Regions from separate parts of the Rossellomorea sp. YZS02 genome, predicted to be linked through region 2. Evidence: riboswitches for the same ligand, from Rfam matches in the RefSeq annotation. Region 2 holds a riboswitch; each other region holds the start of a gene.
The links. A riboswitch is a leader RNA that binds a small molecule or an ion and turns the genes downstream of it on or off. The one in region 2 is predicted to bind S-adenosylmethionine.
Positions count from the first base shown of each region.

Region 1: another riboswitch for S-adenosylmethionine. It lies ahead of metK (methionine adenosyltransferase); the one in region 2 lies ahead of SLH55_RS09240 (methionine biosynthesis PLP-dependent protein).
Region 3: another riboswitch for S-adenosylmethionine. It lies ahead of SLH55_RS12920 (YezD family protein); the one in region 2 lies ahead of SLH55_RS09240 (methionine biosynthesis PLP-dependent protein).

Region 1 covers NZ_JAXBLY010000019.1:63,549-69,627, forward strand. Annotated here, with positions in the region: gene SLH55_RS17645 (immune inhibitor A domain-containing protein) at 1-624, opposite strand, end outside; gene SLH55_RS17650 (tetraprenyl-beta-curcumene synthase family protein) at 951-2,024, opposite strand; gene SLH55_RS17655 (alpha/beta hydrolase) at 2,039-2,842, opposite strand; gene SLH55_RS17660 (gamma carbonic anhydrase family protein) at 2,927-3,442, shown strand; gene metK (methionine adenosyltransferase) at 3,674-4,876, opposite strand; SAM riboswitch class I at 5,088-5,234, opposite strand; gene pckA (phosphoenolpyruvate carboxykinase (ATP)) at 5,557-6,079, shown strand, end outside.
Region 2 covers NZ_JAXBLY010000007.1:157,025-163,103, reverse strand. Annotated here, with positions in the region: gene SLH55_RS09245 (tryptophan--tRNA ligase) at 1-733, shown strand, start outside; SAM riboswitch class I at 900-1,009, shown strand; gene SLH55_RS09240 (methionine biosynthesis PLP-dependent protein) at 1,100-2,224, shown strand; gene metC (cystathionine beta-lyase) at 2,217-3,401, shown strand; gene SLH55_RS09230 (bifunctional homocysteine S-methyltransferase/methylenetetrahydrofolate reductase) at 3,419-5,269, shown strand; gene metH (methionine synthase) at 5,250-6,079, shown strand, end outside.
Region 3 covers NZ_JAXBLY010000012.1:49,869-55,947, reverse strand. Annotated here, with positions in the region: gene SLH55_RS12950 (enoyl-CoA hydratase) at 1-209, shown strand, start outside; gene SLH55_RS12945 (NADPH:quinone oxidoreductase family protein) at 221-1,195, shown strand; gene SLH55_RS12940 (acyl-CoA dehydrogenase family protein) at 1,221-2,396, shown strand; gene fabG (3-oxoacyl-ACP reductase FabG) at 2,418-3,176, shown strand; gene SLH55_RS12930 (MaoC family dehydratase N-terminal domain-containing protein) at 3,200-3,649, shown strand; gene SLH55_RS12925 (MaoC/PaaZ C-terminal domain-containing protein) at 3,646-4,050, shown strand; SAM riboswitch class I at 4,246-4,351, shown strand; gene SLH55_RS12920 (YezD family protein) at 4,437-4,592, shown strand; gene SLH55_RS12915 (phosphoadenylyl-sulfate reductase) at 4,696-5,394, shown strand; gene SLH55_RS12910 (anion permease) at 5,452-6,079, shown strand, end outside.

The sequences.
Region 1 (6,079 bases), on a different contig from region 2:
GCCATCGGGACCTTTCCAACCGCCTGTTCCGAATAGCATATCTTGGTAATGCTCGCGTGAATAGGCATCGTCCCCTTCATAATACATATCCGTTTCATCAGCTGTCATGGAATTATGAGGCTTGTCCGGATAGTCTACAAGAAGTACCAATACTTCATCGGTACGTTTTTCACCATCATACGCCTCTTCTTTTACCGGATCCGGAGAGTTCTTCTTGGCATGACCAAGTTTATTTCCTTTACCGTTTTTAACCCCATTGTCTTTCATGGCTTTTTGAAGTTTATCTTTCGTTTTTGCTTCTTCACTGTGAAGGTCGCCTTCACCTTCATCTGCTTGTTTCTCAGCGGATTCTGCTTTGGCTTCCAGGAATTTTTGCAATCCCTTTTGTGCTTCTGCAGCAGTAGCGTTCTTCTTGATTTTTCCTTCTTTCTTCAGCATCTCGATCAGGCGATCATCATTCGCAATACCTAAATCGAAAGCTCCTCCATGCTTATGATCATATTTCACCGTTGGCTTTGCTAACACATTCTCAGGCCCTACCGTTGCAGCTGATGCAGGTACAGCAAATGCCCCTACACTCAGAGCCGCAACCATGGCCATCGATAATACTTTACGAGATTTCAAACGCGTTTCCCCCTTTAAATATGTACTAAATATTTACACTAATTAAAATATACTCTACTATTCTGAAAAGTAAATATATTCAGAAAGCATTAGTTATTTAGTATTACGAAATATTGTTAATATGATTGTATGTACCTATATTCATCAAAGAAAATGTAAGGACTATCGACATATAAAATTAAAAATCAACAAATTATTAATGTATAAAAATGGTATTAACGGTCGTATTTAGAAAAATTTTGTCCAACTATAGTTGTGAAAAAAGACAAAAAGAGGGACGGACCTCGAAAACCATTTCGAAGGTCCGTCCCTCTTTTTTACTCTATTCATGACGTTTTTTTCCGGTTTCTCCATTTTCGATAGATTTTACCGTTCATGTAGAAGAATCGGGTGATCCAGCCTGCTTGTCCGATGAATTGTTTGGAGAAGGATTGGACGTTTGCTTGTTGTAAAGCTTTATCATCTGATAGATAGACTCCTATGAGTCCTTTATTGATCAGGCGATGGAAGTGAGCGTGGGGAAGTTCACGGGTATGTTCATCTGCTTTGGCCAGAAAATGGAGCAGGCGTTCTTTCAGATGCTCATCATCCTCATAGTAGAAGCAGAAATTCAGATCCCCTCCCTGCCGGTCTTCATCCTGATCGATGAAGTAATCGAGAAGGATATGTAAACCCTGGATATAGGGAAAATAACCCCGTTTTATCTTTTCTGTATAGAACAGCTGGAAGTCCCGCCTGCAAGCGTATGATACTAAACAAAAGATACCCAGGGTAGAACCTGAGCAGGCGGAGAATTCATACCAATTCATTTCTGGCAGATTGGGACGATGGATTTCAAACCAGTCCTGCAGCCTCCCTACTCTTTCTTCTTCCTTCACGTGCTTATGTATTTGAAGATCACAATAGTATTCACACAGTTCCAGGAGATCTTTTTTGATGTTGTCATAGTGATTTACATCAGCGAGAACGGATTGACAGGTCAGGACCAGATCCATTAGATACCCTCCATCATCCTGATCGCTTCTCAACGCATAATAATTTACAGGTTCCGCCCCTACTGTCAATGAATCTCTCATGGACCGGTGAAGTAAGGCAAAGTCTTCCGGATCCAGTGATACACTCCGGTCGCATAAATTATCCAAATAATCGCTGATTGTCTGATAGGCAACGATGAAGCGGATCGTCTCAGGCTTCTTATCCAGTGCCAAAAGGGACAGGATTGCCCCTCCCTCGCAGTGGAACGTTTTATGCTCGATGCTGGCAAGGGCCTGGTTTCTCAGCTCCTGATTGGGTATTTCTTCGGCCCGCTTCTTCCAGCCGTTCAATTCCTGGTGCACGATTGGAAAAACATTGCGGTATACTCTTGTCATCAATGAAAAGGGATCACTCGGTATCGACAATTTCATCACCTCATTTACAAAATGTAGCCCAGCGCTTTCAAGCGACTTTCTATGAAGTTCTTTGAGTATTCAAAGATTTCTTCTCTCTCAGGTTCGTTATAAATTTCATGATAGCACTTTGGCCATTCTTTGTAATGCATTTCGGATAGAGATAGTTCATTGAACCACTTTTTCACCGCCCTTTTATCAACGATTTGATCGTCACCTGCCTGCAGCGTCAATAATGGGACGTCAGGCATTTTCTCCAGGTTTGTAAAAGCCGCTTTAATCGCCTGGGAAAGTTCTCTGTACCAGCGGACTGACACTTTTGTAATATAAAGAGTATCGTTGCTGTCGATTTCACGGACATCCGCATTCCTGGTCGCCATATCGACGGTGAGTCCAGAAGGGAACTTCACCATTGGAGCGATTTTGTTTAAAGCGTGTGACAATAATTCAACAGGTTTAGCAGGCGTTGTCACCAATCCCAAACATGGTGAGGATAATATGACACCGGCTAGGTTCACATGGGATTCCTGCAGCAAACGAACAGCAATGAGACCGCCCATACTATGACCGATTACAAAGACAGGCAATTCGAACTGATAGGCCGCCTGGATCCAATCCTTCACTTCTACAATATACTCATCAAAGGAATCGATATGTCCCCTCTGGCTTCGGGACGTCATACCCTGACCTGGCAGGTCACCCATGACGACGTGGAATCCCGATGCACGCCACATTTCAATGAGCCAACCGTACCTGCCGTGATGCTCCATCGCACCATGTATGATGACGATGACTGCCTTTGCCTCTTGATCTGATTCCCATTTCCACATGGCAAATCCTCCTTTGTAGTTCTCTCCATGAATGAATTCTGCTACCATTATTATAATAAATATTATTGAAAGGGGTAGTAAAAAATGCTCTATCCATATTACGATAAAAAACCTGTCATCGCACAGTCGGCTTTCATTGCCGATTATGTAACCATCTCCGGAGACGTGGAGATTGGTGAAGAATCAAGTATTTGGTTCAATACCGTCATCAGGGGGGATGTTGCGCCCACTAAGATCGGTGATAAAGTAAATATACAGGATAACTCCATCCTTCATCAGAGTCCAAATAACCCTCTTATCCTTGAAGATGAAGTCACTGTCGGTCATGGGGTGATTTTACATAGCTGCAAGATCAGAAAAAAGGCATTGATCGGAATGGGATCAATCATCCTCGATAATGCTGAAATTGGCGAAGGGGCTTTTATCGGCGCAGGGAGCCTCGTACCCCAGGGAAAGGTCATACCGCCTAATACCCTTGCTTTCGGACGGCCGGCAAAAGTCGTGAGGGAACTGAACGAACATGATATTAGTGAAATGAAGCGCATTTCAAGGGAATACGCAGAAAAAGGTCAGTATTATAAAAATATCAAACCGTTTTAACTACCTATACTTGGGATACCCCATCCATCCTTAGATTACTCATGGAATATTTTCTTGTAAAGAGGAACGGGCATGAAGTTCCCTTCCATTTCACGAAGTTATCTGCCATATATAAATTTTCATCTGTCAAAATGACGATATACCTGCTATAGGAGTAAACCGACAATACAAGCCTTTTCATCACCAAAAAAAGACCAACACCTCTTGAGTGTTGGTCTTTTTTATCTTTCCTTATTCGCCTAAAGCTTCTGCTTTCAAAGCTTCTGCTTTGTTCGTGCGTTCCCAAGGAAGATCAAGATCGTTACGGCCGAAGTGTCCGTAAGCAGCTGTCTGCTTGTAGATCGGACGACGAAGGTCTAACATTTTGATGATTCCAGCCGGGCGCAGATCAAAGTTATTACGAACCACGTCAATTAGAACGTCTTCTGATACTTTACCTGTTCCGAATGTATCAACGGAGATGGACACCGGTTGTGCAACCCCGATTGCATACGCCAATTGAACTTCACATTTTTCAGCAAGTCCTGCTGCTACTATGTTTTTCGCTACATAACGCGCTGCGTAAGCCGCTGAACGGTCCACTTTCGTTGCATCCTTACCAGAGAATGCACCTCCACCGTGACGCGCGTATCCGCCATATGTGTCAACGATGATTTTACGTCCTGTTAATCCTGCATCACCTTGTGGTCCACCGATTACGAAGCGGCCAGTCGGGTTGATGAAGTATTTCGTTTCTTCATCGATCAGTTCTTTCGGTACAACTGGGTCAATGACATATTCTTTCAGGTTGCGCTGAATTTGCTCAAGCGTCACTTCAGGATGATGCTGAGTAGAGATAACGATTGTGTCGATGCGAACCGGCTTGTCGTTTTCATCGTATTCAACGGTTACTTGCGTTTTTCCATCCGGACGAAGGTAAGGAAGAATTTCTTCTTTACGAACCTCTGTCAGACGACGAGAGATTTTGTGTGCAAGAGAAATCGGAAGAGGCATAAGCTCTTTCGTTTCATTACAAGCAAATCCGAACATTAACCCCTGGTCCCCGGCACCGATGGCATCGATTTCTTCATCGGACATTTGACCTTCGCGAGCTTCAAGTGCCTGGTCCACACCTTGAGCGATATCGGCAGACTGCTCATCGATGGAAGTCAGAACAGCACATGTTTCAGCATCAAAGCCGTATTTCGCGCGAGTATAACCGATTTCACGGATCGTTTCACGAACGATTTTCGGAATATCGACATACGTATTTGTAGTGATTTCACCTGCAACCAGCACAAGACCCGTTGTAACAGATGTTTCACACGCTACACGTGCATTCGGATCATTGGTAAGAATTGCATCAAGAATTGAATCAGAGATTTGGTCACAAATTTTATCTGGATGTCCTTCGGTTACGGACTCAGATGTAAACAGACGACGTTTAGTTGACATCAAGGTTCCTCCTTAAGCATATTTGTCAGAAACAGTTCCGACAAAAAGTAAACAGATACGGTACTCATTTCCCTAAGTAGTATGAAGTAAACATGATTCTTTTATCAAACAATCATGATTTATGTGCATGTGGTCCACTATAAACAGAAAAAACCCTTCCTCGGGGAAAAGCTTCAGAGGAAAGGTTTCAGATCATAGCCGCGCCTTTTCTCTCTTATCGTTCAAGGTTTTAGAGACCTTGCCTCAGTTTAGCACCTTCGCTTAATCGGATCGATTCATAAAGAAGAAGATCCTTACACTATTTAGCAGGTTGCTGGGTTTCATAGGGTCTGCTCCCTCCACCAGCTCAGGATAAGAGTATCCGTTCAAGGAACAATGATAACGTTTAGGACAAAGGGTGTCAACTTTTTTTCGAATGACAGGTTTAACCAGCTTTAGAGCATGCCACTGGAAGTCACAGTCTGTCTAAAATAGCCTAATTCATCCATGAGGCTAAACATTCTTTTCACATTTTCATATATATAAGAAGAAACAAGCTATATCAGGGAGAAAAATGTGACAAAATGAAGACACATTATAAAATTAAATAAATAGTATAGACTAATAGCTTGATTGTGTTATACTATTTTTGTAAAGTAAACGATTCCATTTAAATAAATTTATATAAAGGAAGGGTTCTAATGAATTCAGTGAGCATGTCTAATGAATTAACGGAATTACTTAACGGTCAAAACATCCAGGAACAATTATCTGTTTCTCAACTAGTCGAAAAGGTCCTTCAACGAAATGAAGGAGTTTTAACTTCATCAGGTGCAATCAGAGCAGAAACTGGTAAATACACAGGACGCTCTCCTAAGGATAAATTTATTGTAGAAGAACCAACGACGAAAGATAAAATCGAATGGGGTTCTGTCAATCAGCCGATCTCTTCGGAATCATTCGATAAATTATATACGAAAGTCATCGAATACTTAAAAGAAAAAGAAGAAGTATTTTCATTTAAAGGGTTCGCAGGCGCCGACCCGAAACATAGACTGCCGATCCAGGTAATCAATGAATTTGCGTGGCATAATCTTTTTGCCCACCAATTATTCATCCGCCCGGAAACAGATGAGTTAAAAGATCATCAATCAGAGTTCACCGTCATTTCAGCGCCGAACTTCAAAGCTGATCCGGAAGTGGATGGCACTCACTCTGAAACGT
Region 2 (6,079 bases):
TTTTGAATTAAGCTGGATTCTAGCATGCTTTGCACCTAAAGGATTATTGAATCGAGCACATGCATATAAATCAATTGCTGAAGAAAATCATAAGATGGGCAGGGAAGCGGATGCCGGGGTCAATATGGGTGTATTCACTTATCCCATACTAATGGCGGCAGATATCCTGTTATTCCAAACGGAGATCGTCCCTGTAGGAAAGGATCAAATTCAGCATGTTGAAATCGCAAGGGACCTTGCAGAAAATTTTAACAAGCAATATGGAGAAACCTTTGTACTTCCCGATTACATTATAGAGGAAGAAACGGCTGTACTGCCAGGACTGGATGGAAGAAAAATGAGTAAAAGTTATAACAATACGATTCCCTTATTCGAAGAGCCAAAAAAGCTTCAAAAATTAATCAACAAAATTAAAACAGATTCTTCTCCTCCTGAAGAACCTAAAAATCCAGAATCGTCCATCATATTTTCTTTATACAGAGAATTTGCAACACCCGAACAAGTAGAAGAAATGAGAAAAAGGTATCAAAGAGGAATAGGCTGGGGGCAAGCGAAGAAAGAACTTTTTGAAGTCATGAATTCATTTATTGAAGAACCGCGAGCACAGTATGAGGCACTAATGGCCAGCCCTGAAAAATTGGATGCCATTCTACAAGAAGGTGCTGTCAAGGCAAGAAAAAAGGCGATTCCCTTTATGACAGAGATAAAAACAAAGATAGGGATCTTTCATTGAGATTCACGCCTAAACGCATTTGTTGTTTGGTTATTCAGTCTGAAGAAAACGCCTTCGGATGAATAGGTACATTTGTATTATTTTCGGATAATTCATAATTATCATTGACTTTCGTGCTTCTTTGTTATAAGTTATGGGAAAGTTATTTTTCACAAAATCATATAGTTTCTTATCAAGAGAGGTAGAGGGACTGGCCCGAAGACACCTCAGCAACCAGCCGTGAGTTTAGGTATGGTGCTAATTCCAGCAAGTTGATGTCAACTTGGACGATAAGAGGGAGAACGAATGTACAAAACCTTCTTATTTTCAGTAAGAAGGTTTTTTGTTTTTTCCCTTTTCGTATTCAAGATAGAAAAGGAGAGAAGAATGTTGAAAAATCATATTGATACAATGCTTGTCCAGGCAGGAAATCGGAAAGATCCTGCAACGGGTGCTGTGAGCCTGCCCATTCATTTGTCGACTGCCTATGAACATAAAGGGATTGGACAATCGACAGGTTATGATTACACAAGAACTGGAAATCCAACACGTGCTACTTTAGAGGATACCCTTGCGCGCTTGGAGGAGGGGCATAAGGCATTTGCCTTTAGTTCGGGTATGGCAGCGATTCAGGCCATTCTTAGCTTATTTAATAGTGGGGATGAATTGATTGTTTCAAAAGACTTATACGGCGGAAGCTATCGTTTATTCATACAGTATGAAAGACAATACAGTATCAAATTTCATTTCGTCGATACAAGTGATCCTGTCTCCATTGAAGAACAAATCACTAACAGAACCAAGGCCATTTTTCTCGAAACACCGACCAATCCATTAATGAATGAAGCAAGTATTTCTGAGGTTTCCCGACTTGCTAAACGTAACGGTTTGATATTAATTGTTGATAATACCTTCTATACACCGATCCTGCAGAAGCCACTTAGTGAAGGAGCAGACATTGTAATCCACAGTGCGACAAAATACTTAGGGGGGCATAATGACGTTTTGGCAGGTGTTGTGATTGTAAAGACAGAGGAACTGGGGGAAAAAATCTACACCGTTCAAAATTCTATCGGTGCAGTTCTATCACCATTCGATTGTTGGCTCTTATTAAGAGGAATGAAAACACTTAGTCTCAGAATGGCTCAACACGAAAAAAATGCTAAAGAAGTCACACAGTTTCTTGATTCGCATGAATATGTAACAGACGTTTTGTATCCGGGTAAAGGAGGCATGCTTTCCTTTCGTATAGCAAAGGAAGAATGGGTTGCTCCCTTTCTTCAAAAACTAAACATTATTACGTTTGCCGAAAGTTTAGGGGGGGTTGAAAGCTTTATCACTTATCCCGCCACTCAAACACATGCAGACATTCCTGAAGAAGAGCGAAACAGGTTAGGTATCTGCAACAGACTTCTACGGTTCTCTGTAGGAATTGAATATATTGATGACCTGATTGAAGATCTGGAGAATGTTTTTCAACAATTGGAAAAAGAGGTGCTTACGTATGAGTAAAAAACCATTTTCACTTCAGACGTCACTCATTCATTCTCACGGATTTGATAAAGAAACAGGAGCGGTCTCTACGCCAATCCATCATGCAACAACTTTTCATCAACAGGATTTCGATCAGTACGGAACCTATGACTACAGCCGATCGGGAAATCCAACGAGGGAAACCGTCGAGGAAACGATAGCTGAGCTCGAAGGAGGGATAAGGGGCTTTGCCTTTTCATCGGGAATGGCGGCAATCTCCACAAGCTTTTTATTATTGTCGAGCGGGGATCATGTTCTCGTATCAGAAGAAGTGTACGGTGGGACCTACAGGATGATCACGGAAGTCCTCACTAAGTTTGATATTGAATACTCCTTTGTGAACATGAAGGACCTGCATGAAGTGGCTTGTTCAATAAAACACAATACAAAAGTGATCTATATGGAGACACCATCGAATCCACTCCTGAACATCACGGATATTGAGGGAGTCGTGAAGCTTGCCAAGGCAAATGGATGTTTAACGTTTCTTGATAATACATTCATGACTCCACTGCTTCAAAGACCGATCAGTCTGGGTGTAGATGTTGTCCTCCACAGTGCCACGAAGTTTCTTGCCGGGCATAGTGATGTCTTAGCGGGGCTTGCGGTAACGGGTGATGAAGAGATTGCCTCGAAGCTTGCTTTCCTTCAGAATTCGTTCGGAGCGGTACTCGGGGTACAAGATTGCTGGCTTCTCTTGAGGGGACTCAAAACTCTGCATGTAAGATTGAAGGAATCTTCAGAATCCGCATATAAGATTGCTACCTTCCTGGAAAACAGAAAGGAAGTAGAAGAAGTGTACTACCCTGGCTTGAGCTATCATCCCGGTCGTGAAATACAAGTTCGACAAGCTGAGGGTCCTGGGGCGGTTCTTTCCTTCCGATTAAAAGGGGAAGATGAAGTAAAGCAACTCATACAAAATATAAATATTCCCGTATTTGCCGTCAGTCTGGGAGCAGTAGAGTCCATTTTATCCTATCCATCAAGAATGTCACATGCTTCCATGCCCAAAGAGGAACGAGAGCGGAGAGGGATTACTGATGGTTTATTACGATTGTCAGTAGGACTTGAAAACGTGGATGAATTAATTTCCGATCTTAAAAAGGGTTTGGATAGTATACAAGAAATCAATCGAGACAACGTAATAAATTTATAGTAAAAGGAGGGGATGTCATGAAGCCGTTGCTGGAAGCACTGAAAGAGAGAATCTTACTTGCAGATGGTGCGATTGGAACGTTGTTGTATTCATATGGAGTGGACAGATGCTTTGAAGAGCTGAATCTTTCTCACCCAAATGAAGTGTTGAAAGTCCATAAAGAGTATATTGATGCAGGAGCAGATATCATACAGACCAATACGTATGGAGCCAATTATCAAAAGCTTTCCAGATACGGATTGGAGGAATCGGTTAAAGAAATTAATACAGCTGCAGTGCGTCTGGCAAGAAAAGCTGCGGGAGAGAACACCTATATTCTGGGCACGATCGGGGGAATCAGGGGCATTAAACAAAATGTGTCCCTCGAAGAAATCAAAAGAAGCTTTCGTGAACAGCTATACTGTTTATTATTAGAGGGTGTAGATGGCATACTGCTTGAAACCTTTTATGATTTTGAAGAATTAACCACTGTATTAAACATTACTAAACGTGAAGCAGACATTCCTGTTATTGCTCAAGTTTCCCTTCATGAAACCGGAGTTCTTCAAAATGGAATGGAAATAAAAGACGCCCTTCTACAATTAGAATTACTGGGAGCCGATGTTGTCGGCATCAATTGCCGCATGGGGCCATTTCATATGGTGAATTCCCTGGAGGGGGTACCACTACCAAAAAGGGCGTTTCTATCCGTCTATCCGAATGCCAGTCTGCCGAACTATGAAGAAGGTCGATTCTATTACTCTGCTGAACCTGATTACTTTGGTGATATAAGCAACGAATTGAGACTGCAAGGTGCAAGAATCATTGGTGGCTGCTGCGGAACCACACCTGATCACATTCGTTCTGTAGCTGCAAGGTTAAAAAGCCGGGAGCCCGTGAAAGAAAAAAAGGTTAAAAAGAAAAAAGTTGTTCAGTTATCGTCACCTTCTATCAAGGCAAACTTGCTGCATGAGCAGGTAAGAGAAAATAAAACGATCATTGTTGAACTAGATCCACCTAAACACCTTGACACGAAGCTATTCTTCCAAGGTGCTGAGGCATTAAAGGAAGCTGGAATTGATGCACTAACGCTTGCTGACAATCCGTTAGCGTCGCCTCGAATAAGTAATGATGCCATTGGAAGCCTGGTCAAATCCAAGTTTGACCTTACACCTTTGGTCCACATCACTTGCCGGGATCGAAACCTGATTGGACTTCAGTCCCATTTAATGGGCTTACACACGTTAGAGATACACAATATATTAGCGATAACGGGTGACCCTGCCAAGATTGGAGATTTTCCAGGGGCAGCATCCGTTTATGATTTATCTTCCCTCGAACTCATTGAATTGATTAAACAGAACAATGAGGGTATATCCTTTTCCGGTAAATCACTCCGGGAACGAACTCAATTTTCAGTAGGTGCAGCTTTTAATCCGAATTTCCGTCATTTAGACGCTTCTGTAAAAAGACTTGAAAAGAAAAAGAAAGCAGGTGCTGACTATTTTATTTCTCAACCGATCTTTGGGAAAGAGCAGCTGTTTCAAGTACATGTGGCTACAAAGCATTTAGATGTTCCCATTTTTATAGGGATCATGCCGCTGATCAGCTCAAGAAATGCAGAGTTTCTCCATCATGAAGTACCTGGGATAAACGTTCCAGAAGAAACAAGACAAAGAATGAAGGAAGCAGGAAGTGATCCTGTCGCTGCAAGAACAGTTGGAATGGAGATAGCAAAAGACTTACTTGATACAGCAATAGAACTTTTTAATGGGATTTATCTTATCACGCCTTTTGTCAGGTACGATATGAGCATTGAACTGATTCATCATATACAAGAGAAAACCAACACAGAAAGAGAGGTTCCCTATGGCCATCACTTTGTTTGAAGAACAGCTTAGGAAAAAAATACTTGTACTCGATGGAGCAATGGGAACGATGCTTCAACAAGCGAATTTATCCCCGGAGGATTTTGGTGGAGAAGAGCTTGAGGGCTGTAATGAAAATCTGGTATTGACAGCGCCGGAGGTCATTTATCAGATTCATCTGGAATATTTGAAAGCCGGAGCTGATGTGATTGAAACAAACACCTTTGGTGCTACCCCCATTGTACTGGACGAATATGAGATAGGCTCAAAAGCATATGAAATTAATAAAAAAGCAGCTGAAATCGCCAAAAGAGCTGTAGAAGATGTCTCAACCTCCGAGTGGCCCAGGTTTGTTGCAGGATCTCTAGGTCCCACTACCAAAACCTTATCCGTAACAGGAGGAATAAGCTTTGATGCGTTAGTAGAAAACTATCGTGTTCAAGCAGAAGGTCTTCTCGATGGAGGCGTTGATGTACTACTTCTCGAAACGAGTCAGGATGCTTTAAATGTAAAAGCGGCAAACCTCGGCATTCGAACTGCCTTTGACTCCAAAGGGAAAGAGATTCCCATATTGTTATCCGGAACCATTGAGCCGATGGGCACTACACTCGCGGGGCAGACAATCGAAGCATTTTATTTATCTCTTGAACATTTAAACCCTTTGGTCGTTGGTCTGAACTGTGCAACCGGACCTGAATTTATGAGGGATCATATTCGTTCCTTATCAAGTCTGGCAACTACTTATGTCAGCTGTTATCCGAATGCAGGATTACCTGATGAAGAGGGAAATTACAATGAGACTGCTGATTCACTCAGTGTAAAGATGAAGGG
Region 3 (6,079 bases), on a different contig from region 2:
CCGATGAGTTGACTTCTACATTAGCTATGGGTCCAAGCAAAGCCTATGGAATGATGAAAAAAATGATTGATCGTTCATTCACCACTACCCTGGATGAAATGCTTGAACAGGAAAGAATCACTCAAACGTTGATGATTTCAACGGAAGATCATGCAGAAGGAGTTTCAGCGTTTAAAGAAAAAAGGACCCCATCTTTTTCAGGGAATTAGGAGGAGTATAGATGAAAGCGATTCAATTTAAGGAGTTCGGTGGTCCCGATGTATTGGAGAATGTGGATATTGCCATGCCTTCACCTGGGGGGAGAAAGGTATTGATCAAAGTGCATGCCTCTGCTGTCAATTATGCAGATACGGCCCGGAGAGAAGGTCAATATGTGGTAAAGACCCCCCTTCCTTACATTCCTGGTGCAGAAGTATCCGGCATCGTAACCGAAGTCGGGGAAGACGTGACAAGGGTAAAAAAAGGAGATCGTGTCGTAGCGATGATGGAATCAGGAGGATATGCTGAATATGCCATGACAGATGAACGATCCATTATCCCACTTCCATATGGCTTGGATTTTAAAGAAGCGGCCGCAATACCAGTACAGGGATTGAGTGCGTACCATATTTTGAAAACACTTGGTAGACTCGAGCAGGGTGAGACTGTTCTCGTACATGCCGCAGCAGGTGGTGTCGGGCTCCTTGCCGTTCAACTCGCAAAGCGATTCGGTGCAGGTAAGGTAATCGCCACTGCCAGCACAGAAGAAAAACTCCACCTTGCGGAAGAAATGGGTGCAGATGTACTAGTCAACTACACAGAAGATGAATGGGAGAAAAATGTGTTGGAGGCGACAAGTGGAAATGGTGTGGATCTTGCATTGGAGATGGCAGGTGGTGACGTCTTCTACAAAACATTAAAATGTCTTGCCGATTTCGGAAGACTCATCATTTACGGTGTCGCCAGCGGCGAGCAAAGCAGATTTTATCCATCCTCACTAATGGCCCGGAATCAGTCGGTGACCGGATTTTTTCTTCCTCCTTTGATGAGGGATTCCGAATTGACCCAGAAAACGTTGCACGAGATCTTTCATTATGTGGCAAGCGGTGATTTGAAGGTCACAGTCGGACACGTATTTCCATTGGAAGAAGCGGCTAAGGTTCATTCCCTCATGCAAGGAAGACAAACAGTCGGAAAAGTGATCCTGCAGCCATGATTTTAAAATAATAGGGGGAAGAATGATGAACTTACGCTTATCAGACGAACAAAGAATGATCCAGAAGACCATCCGTCGATTTGTAGAGAAGGAATTGATTCCTTTAGAAAATGAAGTGCTCCGAAATGAAAGGGAAGGAAAGCCCAGCCTCTCGCCGGAAAAAAAGTATGAGCTGCAAATGAAGGCTAAAGATGCCGGCTTCTGGGGCATCAACACTCCCGAGGAATACGGAGGGGCGGATCTCGGTCACATGATGATGGCCATCGTCTATATGGAAATCTCCAAGACCTTTGTTCCATTCTCCTTCGGCGGTTATGCCGATAACATACTTTATTACGCCAACGAAGAACAGAAGAAAAACTACTTGATCCCAACCATTAATGGAGAAAAGAAATCGTGTTTTGCCATGACGGAACCCGGAGCGGGATCTGATACCCGTAATATCCGTACCACAGCAGTGAAAGAAGGAAACGAATGGATATTAAATGGGGAGAAAACGTTCATTACGGGTGGAAACGAAGCAGATTTTGTCATGGTCATGGCCGTCACGGATAAAGAAAAACACCAGCTTACGGGGAGAGACGGGGTCACCTGCTTCATTGCCGATAGAAGTATGGGCTGGAAGTCCGAATATATCCATACGATGGGTGAATGGGGACCGGCGAGCCTTATTTTTGAAGATGTAAGGGTTCCTGAGGAGAACATCCTTGGTGAAATCGATAGAGGTTATGATCTGGGCTTGGAATGGATCGGCTTTGCCCGCTGGATTGTAGGTGCCCAGGCGGTTGGAGCAGCAGAACGCCTTCTTCAAATGGCCATCGACTATTCGAAAGAAAGAGAAACATTTGGTAAACCTATCGCGGACCGGCAGGCAATTCAATGGCAGATTGCGGATTCTGCGGTAGAAATTGAAGCGGCCCGCTGGCTTGTGTTAAATGCAGCCTACACGCTCGATCAGGGTGAGGACAATCGCCATGTGGCATCGATGGCAAAGCTTTATGGATCAAATATGGGAAATCGAGTGGTCGACCGTGTCTTGCAAATTCACGGGGGGATGGGCTATACAAGAGAGCTTCCCATCGAGCGCTGGTATCGTGAGGCAAGGTTATGGCGCATTTATGATGGAACTGATGAAATCCAAAAACTGATCATCTCAAGAAATTTATTAAAAGGGCATGTGAAACTGGGGCAATTTATATAATTTTACAAGGAGGCAAAAGGAATGGGCGAACGATTCAGAGGAAAAGTGGCACTGGTGACGGGTGGAAGCAGAGGGATCGGTAAATCGATTGCGGGACTACTGGCTGAAGAAGGAGCGAAGGTGGCCATTATCGACGTGAATGAAGAGGCGTTGAATGATGCGGGAGAAGAATTTAAGCAGTATGAATTGTATACAAAAATGGCCAATGTCGTGGAATCACAGGAAGTGGAAAATGCGATGAAGGAAGTGTATGAATCCTTTGGCTCCCTTGACATTGTTGTCAATAATGCAGGTGTCATCAGGGATAATCTGCTATTTAAAATGACCGAGAATGATTGGCAAACCGTCATGGATGTGCATTTGAAGGGGTCATTTAATGTAGCGAAGGCAGCGCAGACATACATGGTGAAGCAAAGGTATGGGCGCATCATCAATATCTCTTCGACCTCTGCTCTCGGGAACAGGGGACAGGCAAACTATGCCACAGCAAAAGCGGGTCTTCAAGGGCTTACGAAAACCCTCGCCATTGAGCTCGGACCGTTTGGAATTACGACCAATGCGGTAGCACCCGGTTTCATCGAAACCGAGATGACGAAAGAGACGGCGAAACGAATAGGGATTACATTTGAGCAATTGGTAGAAGCGAGCCTGCAAGGAATCCCCGTTGGAAGAAGCGGGATTCCTGAAGATATTGCCAACGCAGTGGCCTTTTTTGCAGACGAAAAGTCATCTTTTGTCAATGGTCAGATCCTTTATGTAGCAGGTGGACCAAAAAATTAAAAAGGGAGAAAGAGGTGGAAATTATGTTTCAAGCATATATTGGGAAACGTTCGGCTCCAGTCCTAAATATTGTGGAAAAAGGTGCGGTGAAGAAGTTTGCGGAAGCGATAGGAGATCCCCATCCCATTTATGTTGATGAGCATGCCGGGAAACGGTCGAGATATAAAGGGAACATCGCTCCCCCAACTTTTCCGAGAGTATTGGAATATGGCTCCGTTGAAGGTTTTCATTTACCCAATGTGGGATTGATACATGGCGAACAATCCTTTCGATATGAAAGGCCATTGAGGGTAGGAGAAGGCATACGGTGTCATACTGAAATTAAAGACTATTATGAACGAAATGGGACAGGTGGGAAATTGGGCTTTCTTGTCATGGAAGACGTGGGTGAAGATATGCACGGGGAAAGGATTTTCACCTCTCAAGCGATTGTCATTATTACAGAAACAGTCAGAAAGAGGTTGAGTAAATGACAACACCACTATCACTCCATGTAGGAGCTAAACTTCCTCCGGTTGAATTGGATCCAGTATCGAGAATCGATTTAATTAAATATGCAGGGGCTTCCGGGGACTATAATCCCATTCATACGATCGATGACGAAGCCTTGAAGCTTGGCCTGCCAGGAATCATCGCTCATGGCATGTGGACGATGGGGAATGTGTCAAAACTCTTCAGTCCTTTTCATGAAGAAGGATTTATCAAGGATTACTCGGTACGCTTTAAAGGGATGGTCATGTTGGATGATGTGATTACATTGCGGGCAGAAATGCTGGATAGACAGGATAACCTTCTCCATTTTAATGTCACTGCAACCAATCAAGCAGAAAAAACAGTGATTGAAGGTAAAGTTGTCTTTGAGTTGATTTCTTAGTTTGAGAGAAAGAAAGTCACAGAATAATGAAAACAGCACTATCTAAAAATAGTGTTTTAAATCCCAAACAGATCGAATAGACATAAAGAGAATGAGCGTTTCCATAAAATGAGCCAAAAGATATAAATCCGATCAAAAAACTCGGGTTGACTTCTTTGTGGAATGTGATATTATTTAGAATATTAAAATTAATAACTCTTATCCAGAGTGGTGGAGGGATCTGGCCCTGTGAAGCCCAGCAACCTACGTATTGTAAGGTGCTAATTCCAGCAAAATGTTTATCCATTTTGGAAGATAAGGTATCCTTACCTGAACAACTTTCCAAAATGGAAGGTTGTTTTTTTATTTGTGAGTGAACTGGATAAGATGAAAATTGGGGGAATCATGTGGCGAAAGAAAAAAGTCAACAAGCAAATTTTGAAGAAGTAGCAGAGAAGATCCAATCCATGCTTGCGACCATGAATTATGGGTCGATCACCATTGTTGTTCAAGACGGAAAAGTCATTCAATTAGAGAGAAATGAAAAAGTTCGAATTAAATAAGCTGACTAGACAAACTAGAGGCGCATAACAAAGATAAGGGATACCCTTTTATCTTGTTATCGCCTCTTTTTATTTGGATAAGCATCAGGAAAAGGGGTGTATCATGTTAACCTATCAGACTTGGAAACAGCCAACCTTGGATTTCGAAGTGGATCCGGTCTACAAAGGAGCGTTAAATGTCCTGGAATGGACGTTCAGCCACTATGGTGAAAAAGTGGTGTATGCATGTAGTTTCGGAATTGAAGGCATTGTGCTCATTGATCTTATCTCCAAGGTACAGCCGAAGGCAACCATTGTATTCCTCGATACGGGCGTACATTTTAAGGAAACGTATGAAACGATAGAAAAAGTGAAAGAGGCATATCCGGAACTACTCATTAAAATGCAAAAACCTGAGTTGACAATGGAAGAACAGGCAAAAGTATATGGGGATAAATTATGGGAGAAAAATCCGAATAAATGTTGTCAAATTCGAAAGCTTGATCCGTTAAAGGATGCTCTGTCCAAAGGCAATGCCTGGATATCGGGGTTGAGAAGGGAACAATCTCCCACAAGACGACACGTTGAATTCATCAATAAGGATGAAAAATTCCAATCGGTTAAAATTTGCCCTTTAATTCATTGGACCTGGAAGGAGATTTGGCGATACGTCCATAAACATAATCTGACTTATAACTCCCTTCACGATCAAGGGTATCCGAGTATCGGGTGCACTCATTGCACAACACCGGCCTATGATATCAATGATCTCCGCTCCGGAAGATGGAAAGGAAAAGGAAAGACAGAATGCGGCCTTCATTGAAATGGGTGAAAATCTTTGCTTGAAATCACAGCCCTTATCATTAGTTTGTTCTTTGCTATGAACATTGGTGCCAGTGGAGCGGCTGCATCAATGGGAGTCGCATACGGTGCAGGAGCGGTAAAGAACATCAGGACAGCATTATGGATTTGTGCAGCAGGTGTCCTAAGCGGAGCAGTTCTGGGTGGTGGAGAGGTTGTAAAGACGATTAGTTCAGGAATCATCCCGCAGAATTTATTGTCGATCAAGATCGTTCTCATTATTTTATTATCTGCAACGATTTCATTGTTTCTGGCGAATGTGATCGGCATTCCTCTGTCTACAAGTGAAGTAACGGTGGGAGCAGTTGTAGGAGTCGGGGTAGCCTATCAGGTTCTGTATGTAAAATCACTTATTACGATTATGTCTTTCTGGGTTATCGTTCCTGTTATCGCCTTCTTAGTGACCTGGCTTGCAGGATGGGGTTTAGTCCAGCTTGAAAAGCGGGGGTATCATTTTGATAAACAGTGGCTTGCTTATCTGTTGATCATCGCCGGATTCTTTGAAGCTTTCTCAGCAGGGATGAACAATGTTGCCAATGCCGTTGGTCCATTGGTCGGTGCCGGGTTGATAACACCTTCACGTGGAATCTTGATTGGTGGTGCATTTGTTGGTCTAGGGGCTGTTTTGTTGGGAAAGAAAGTAGTCG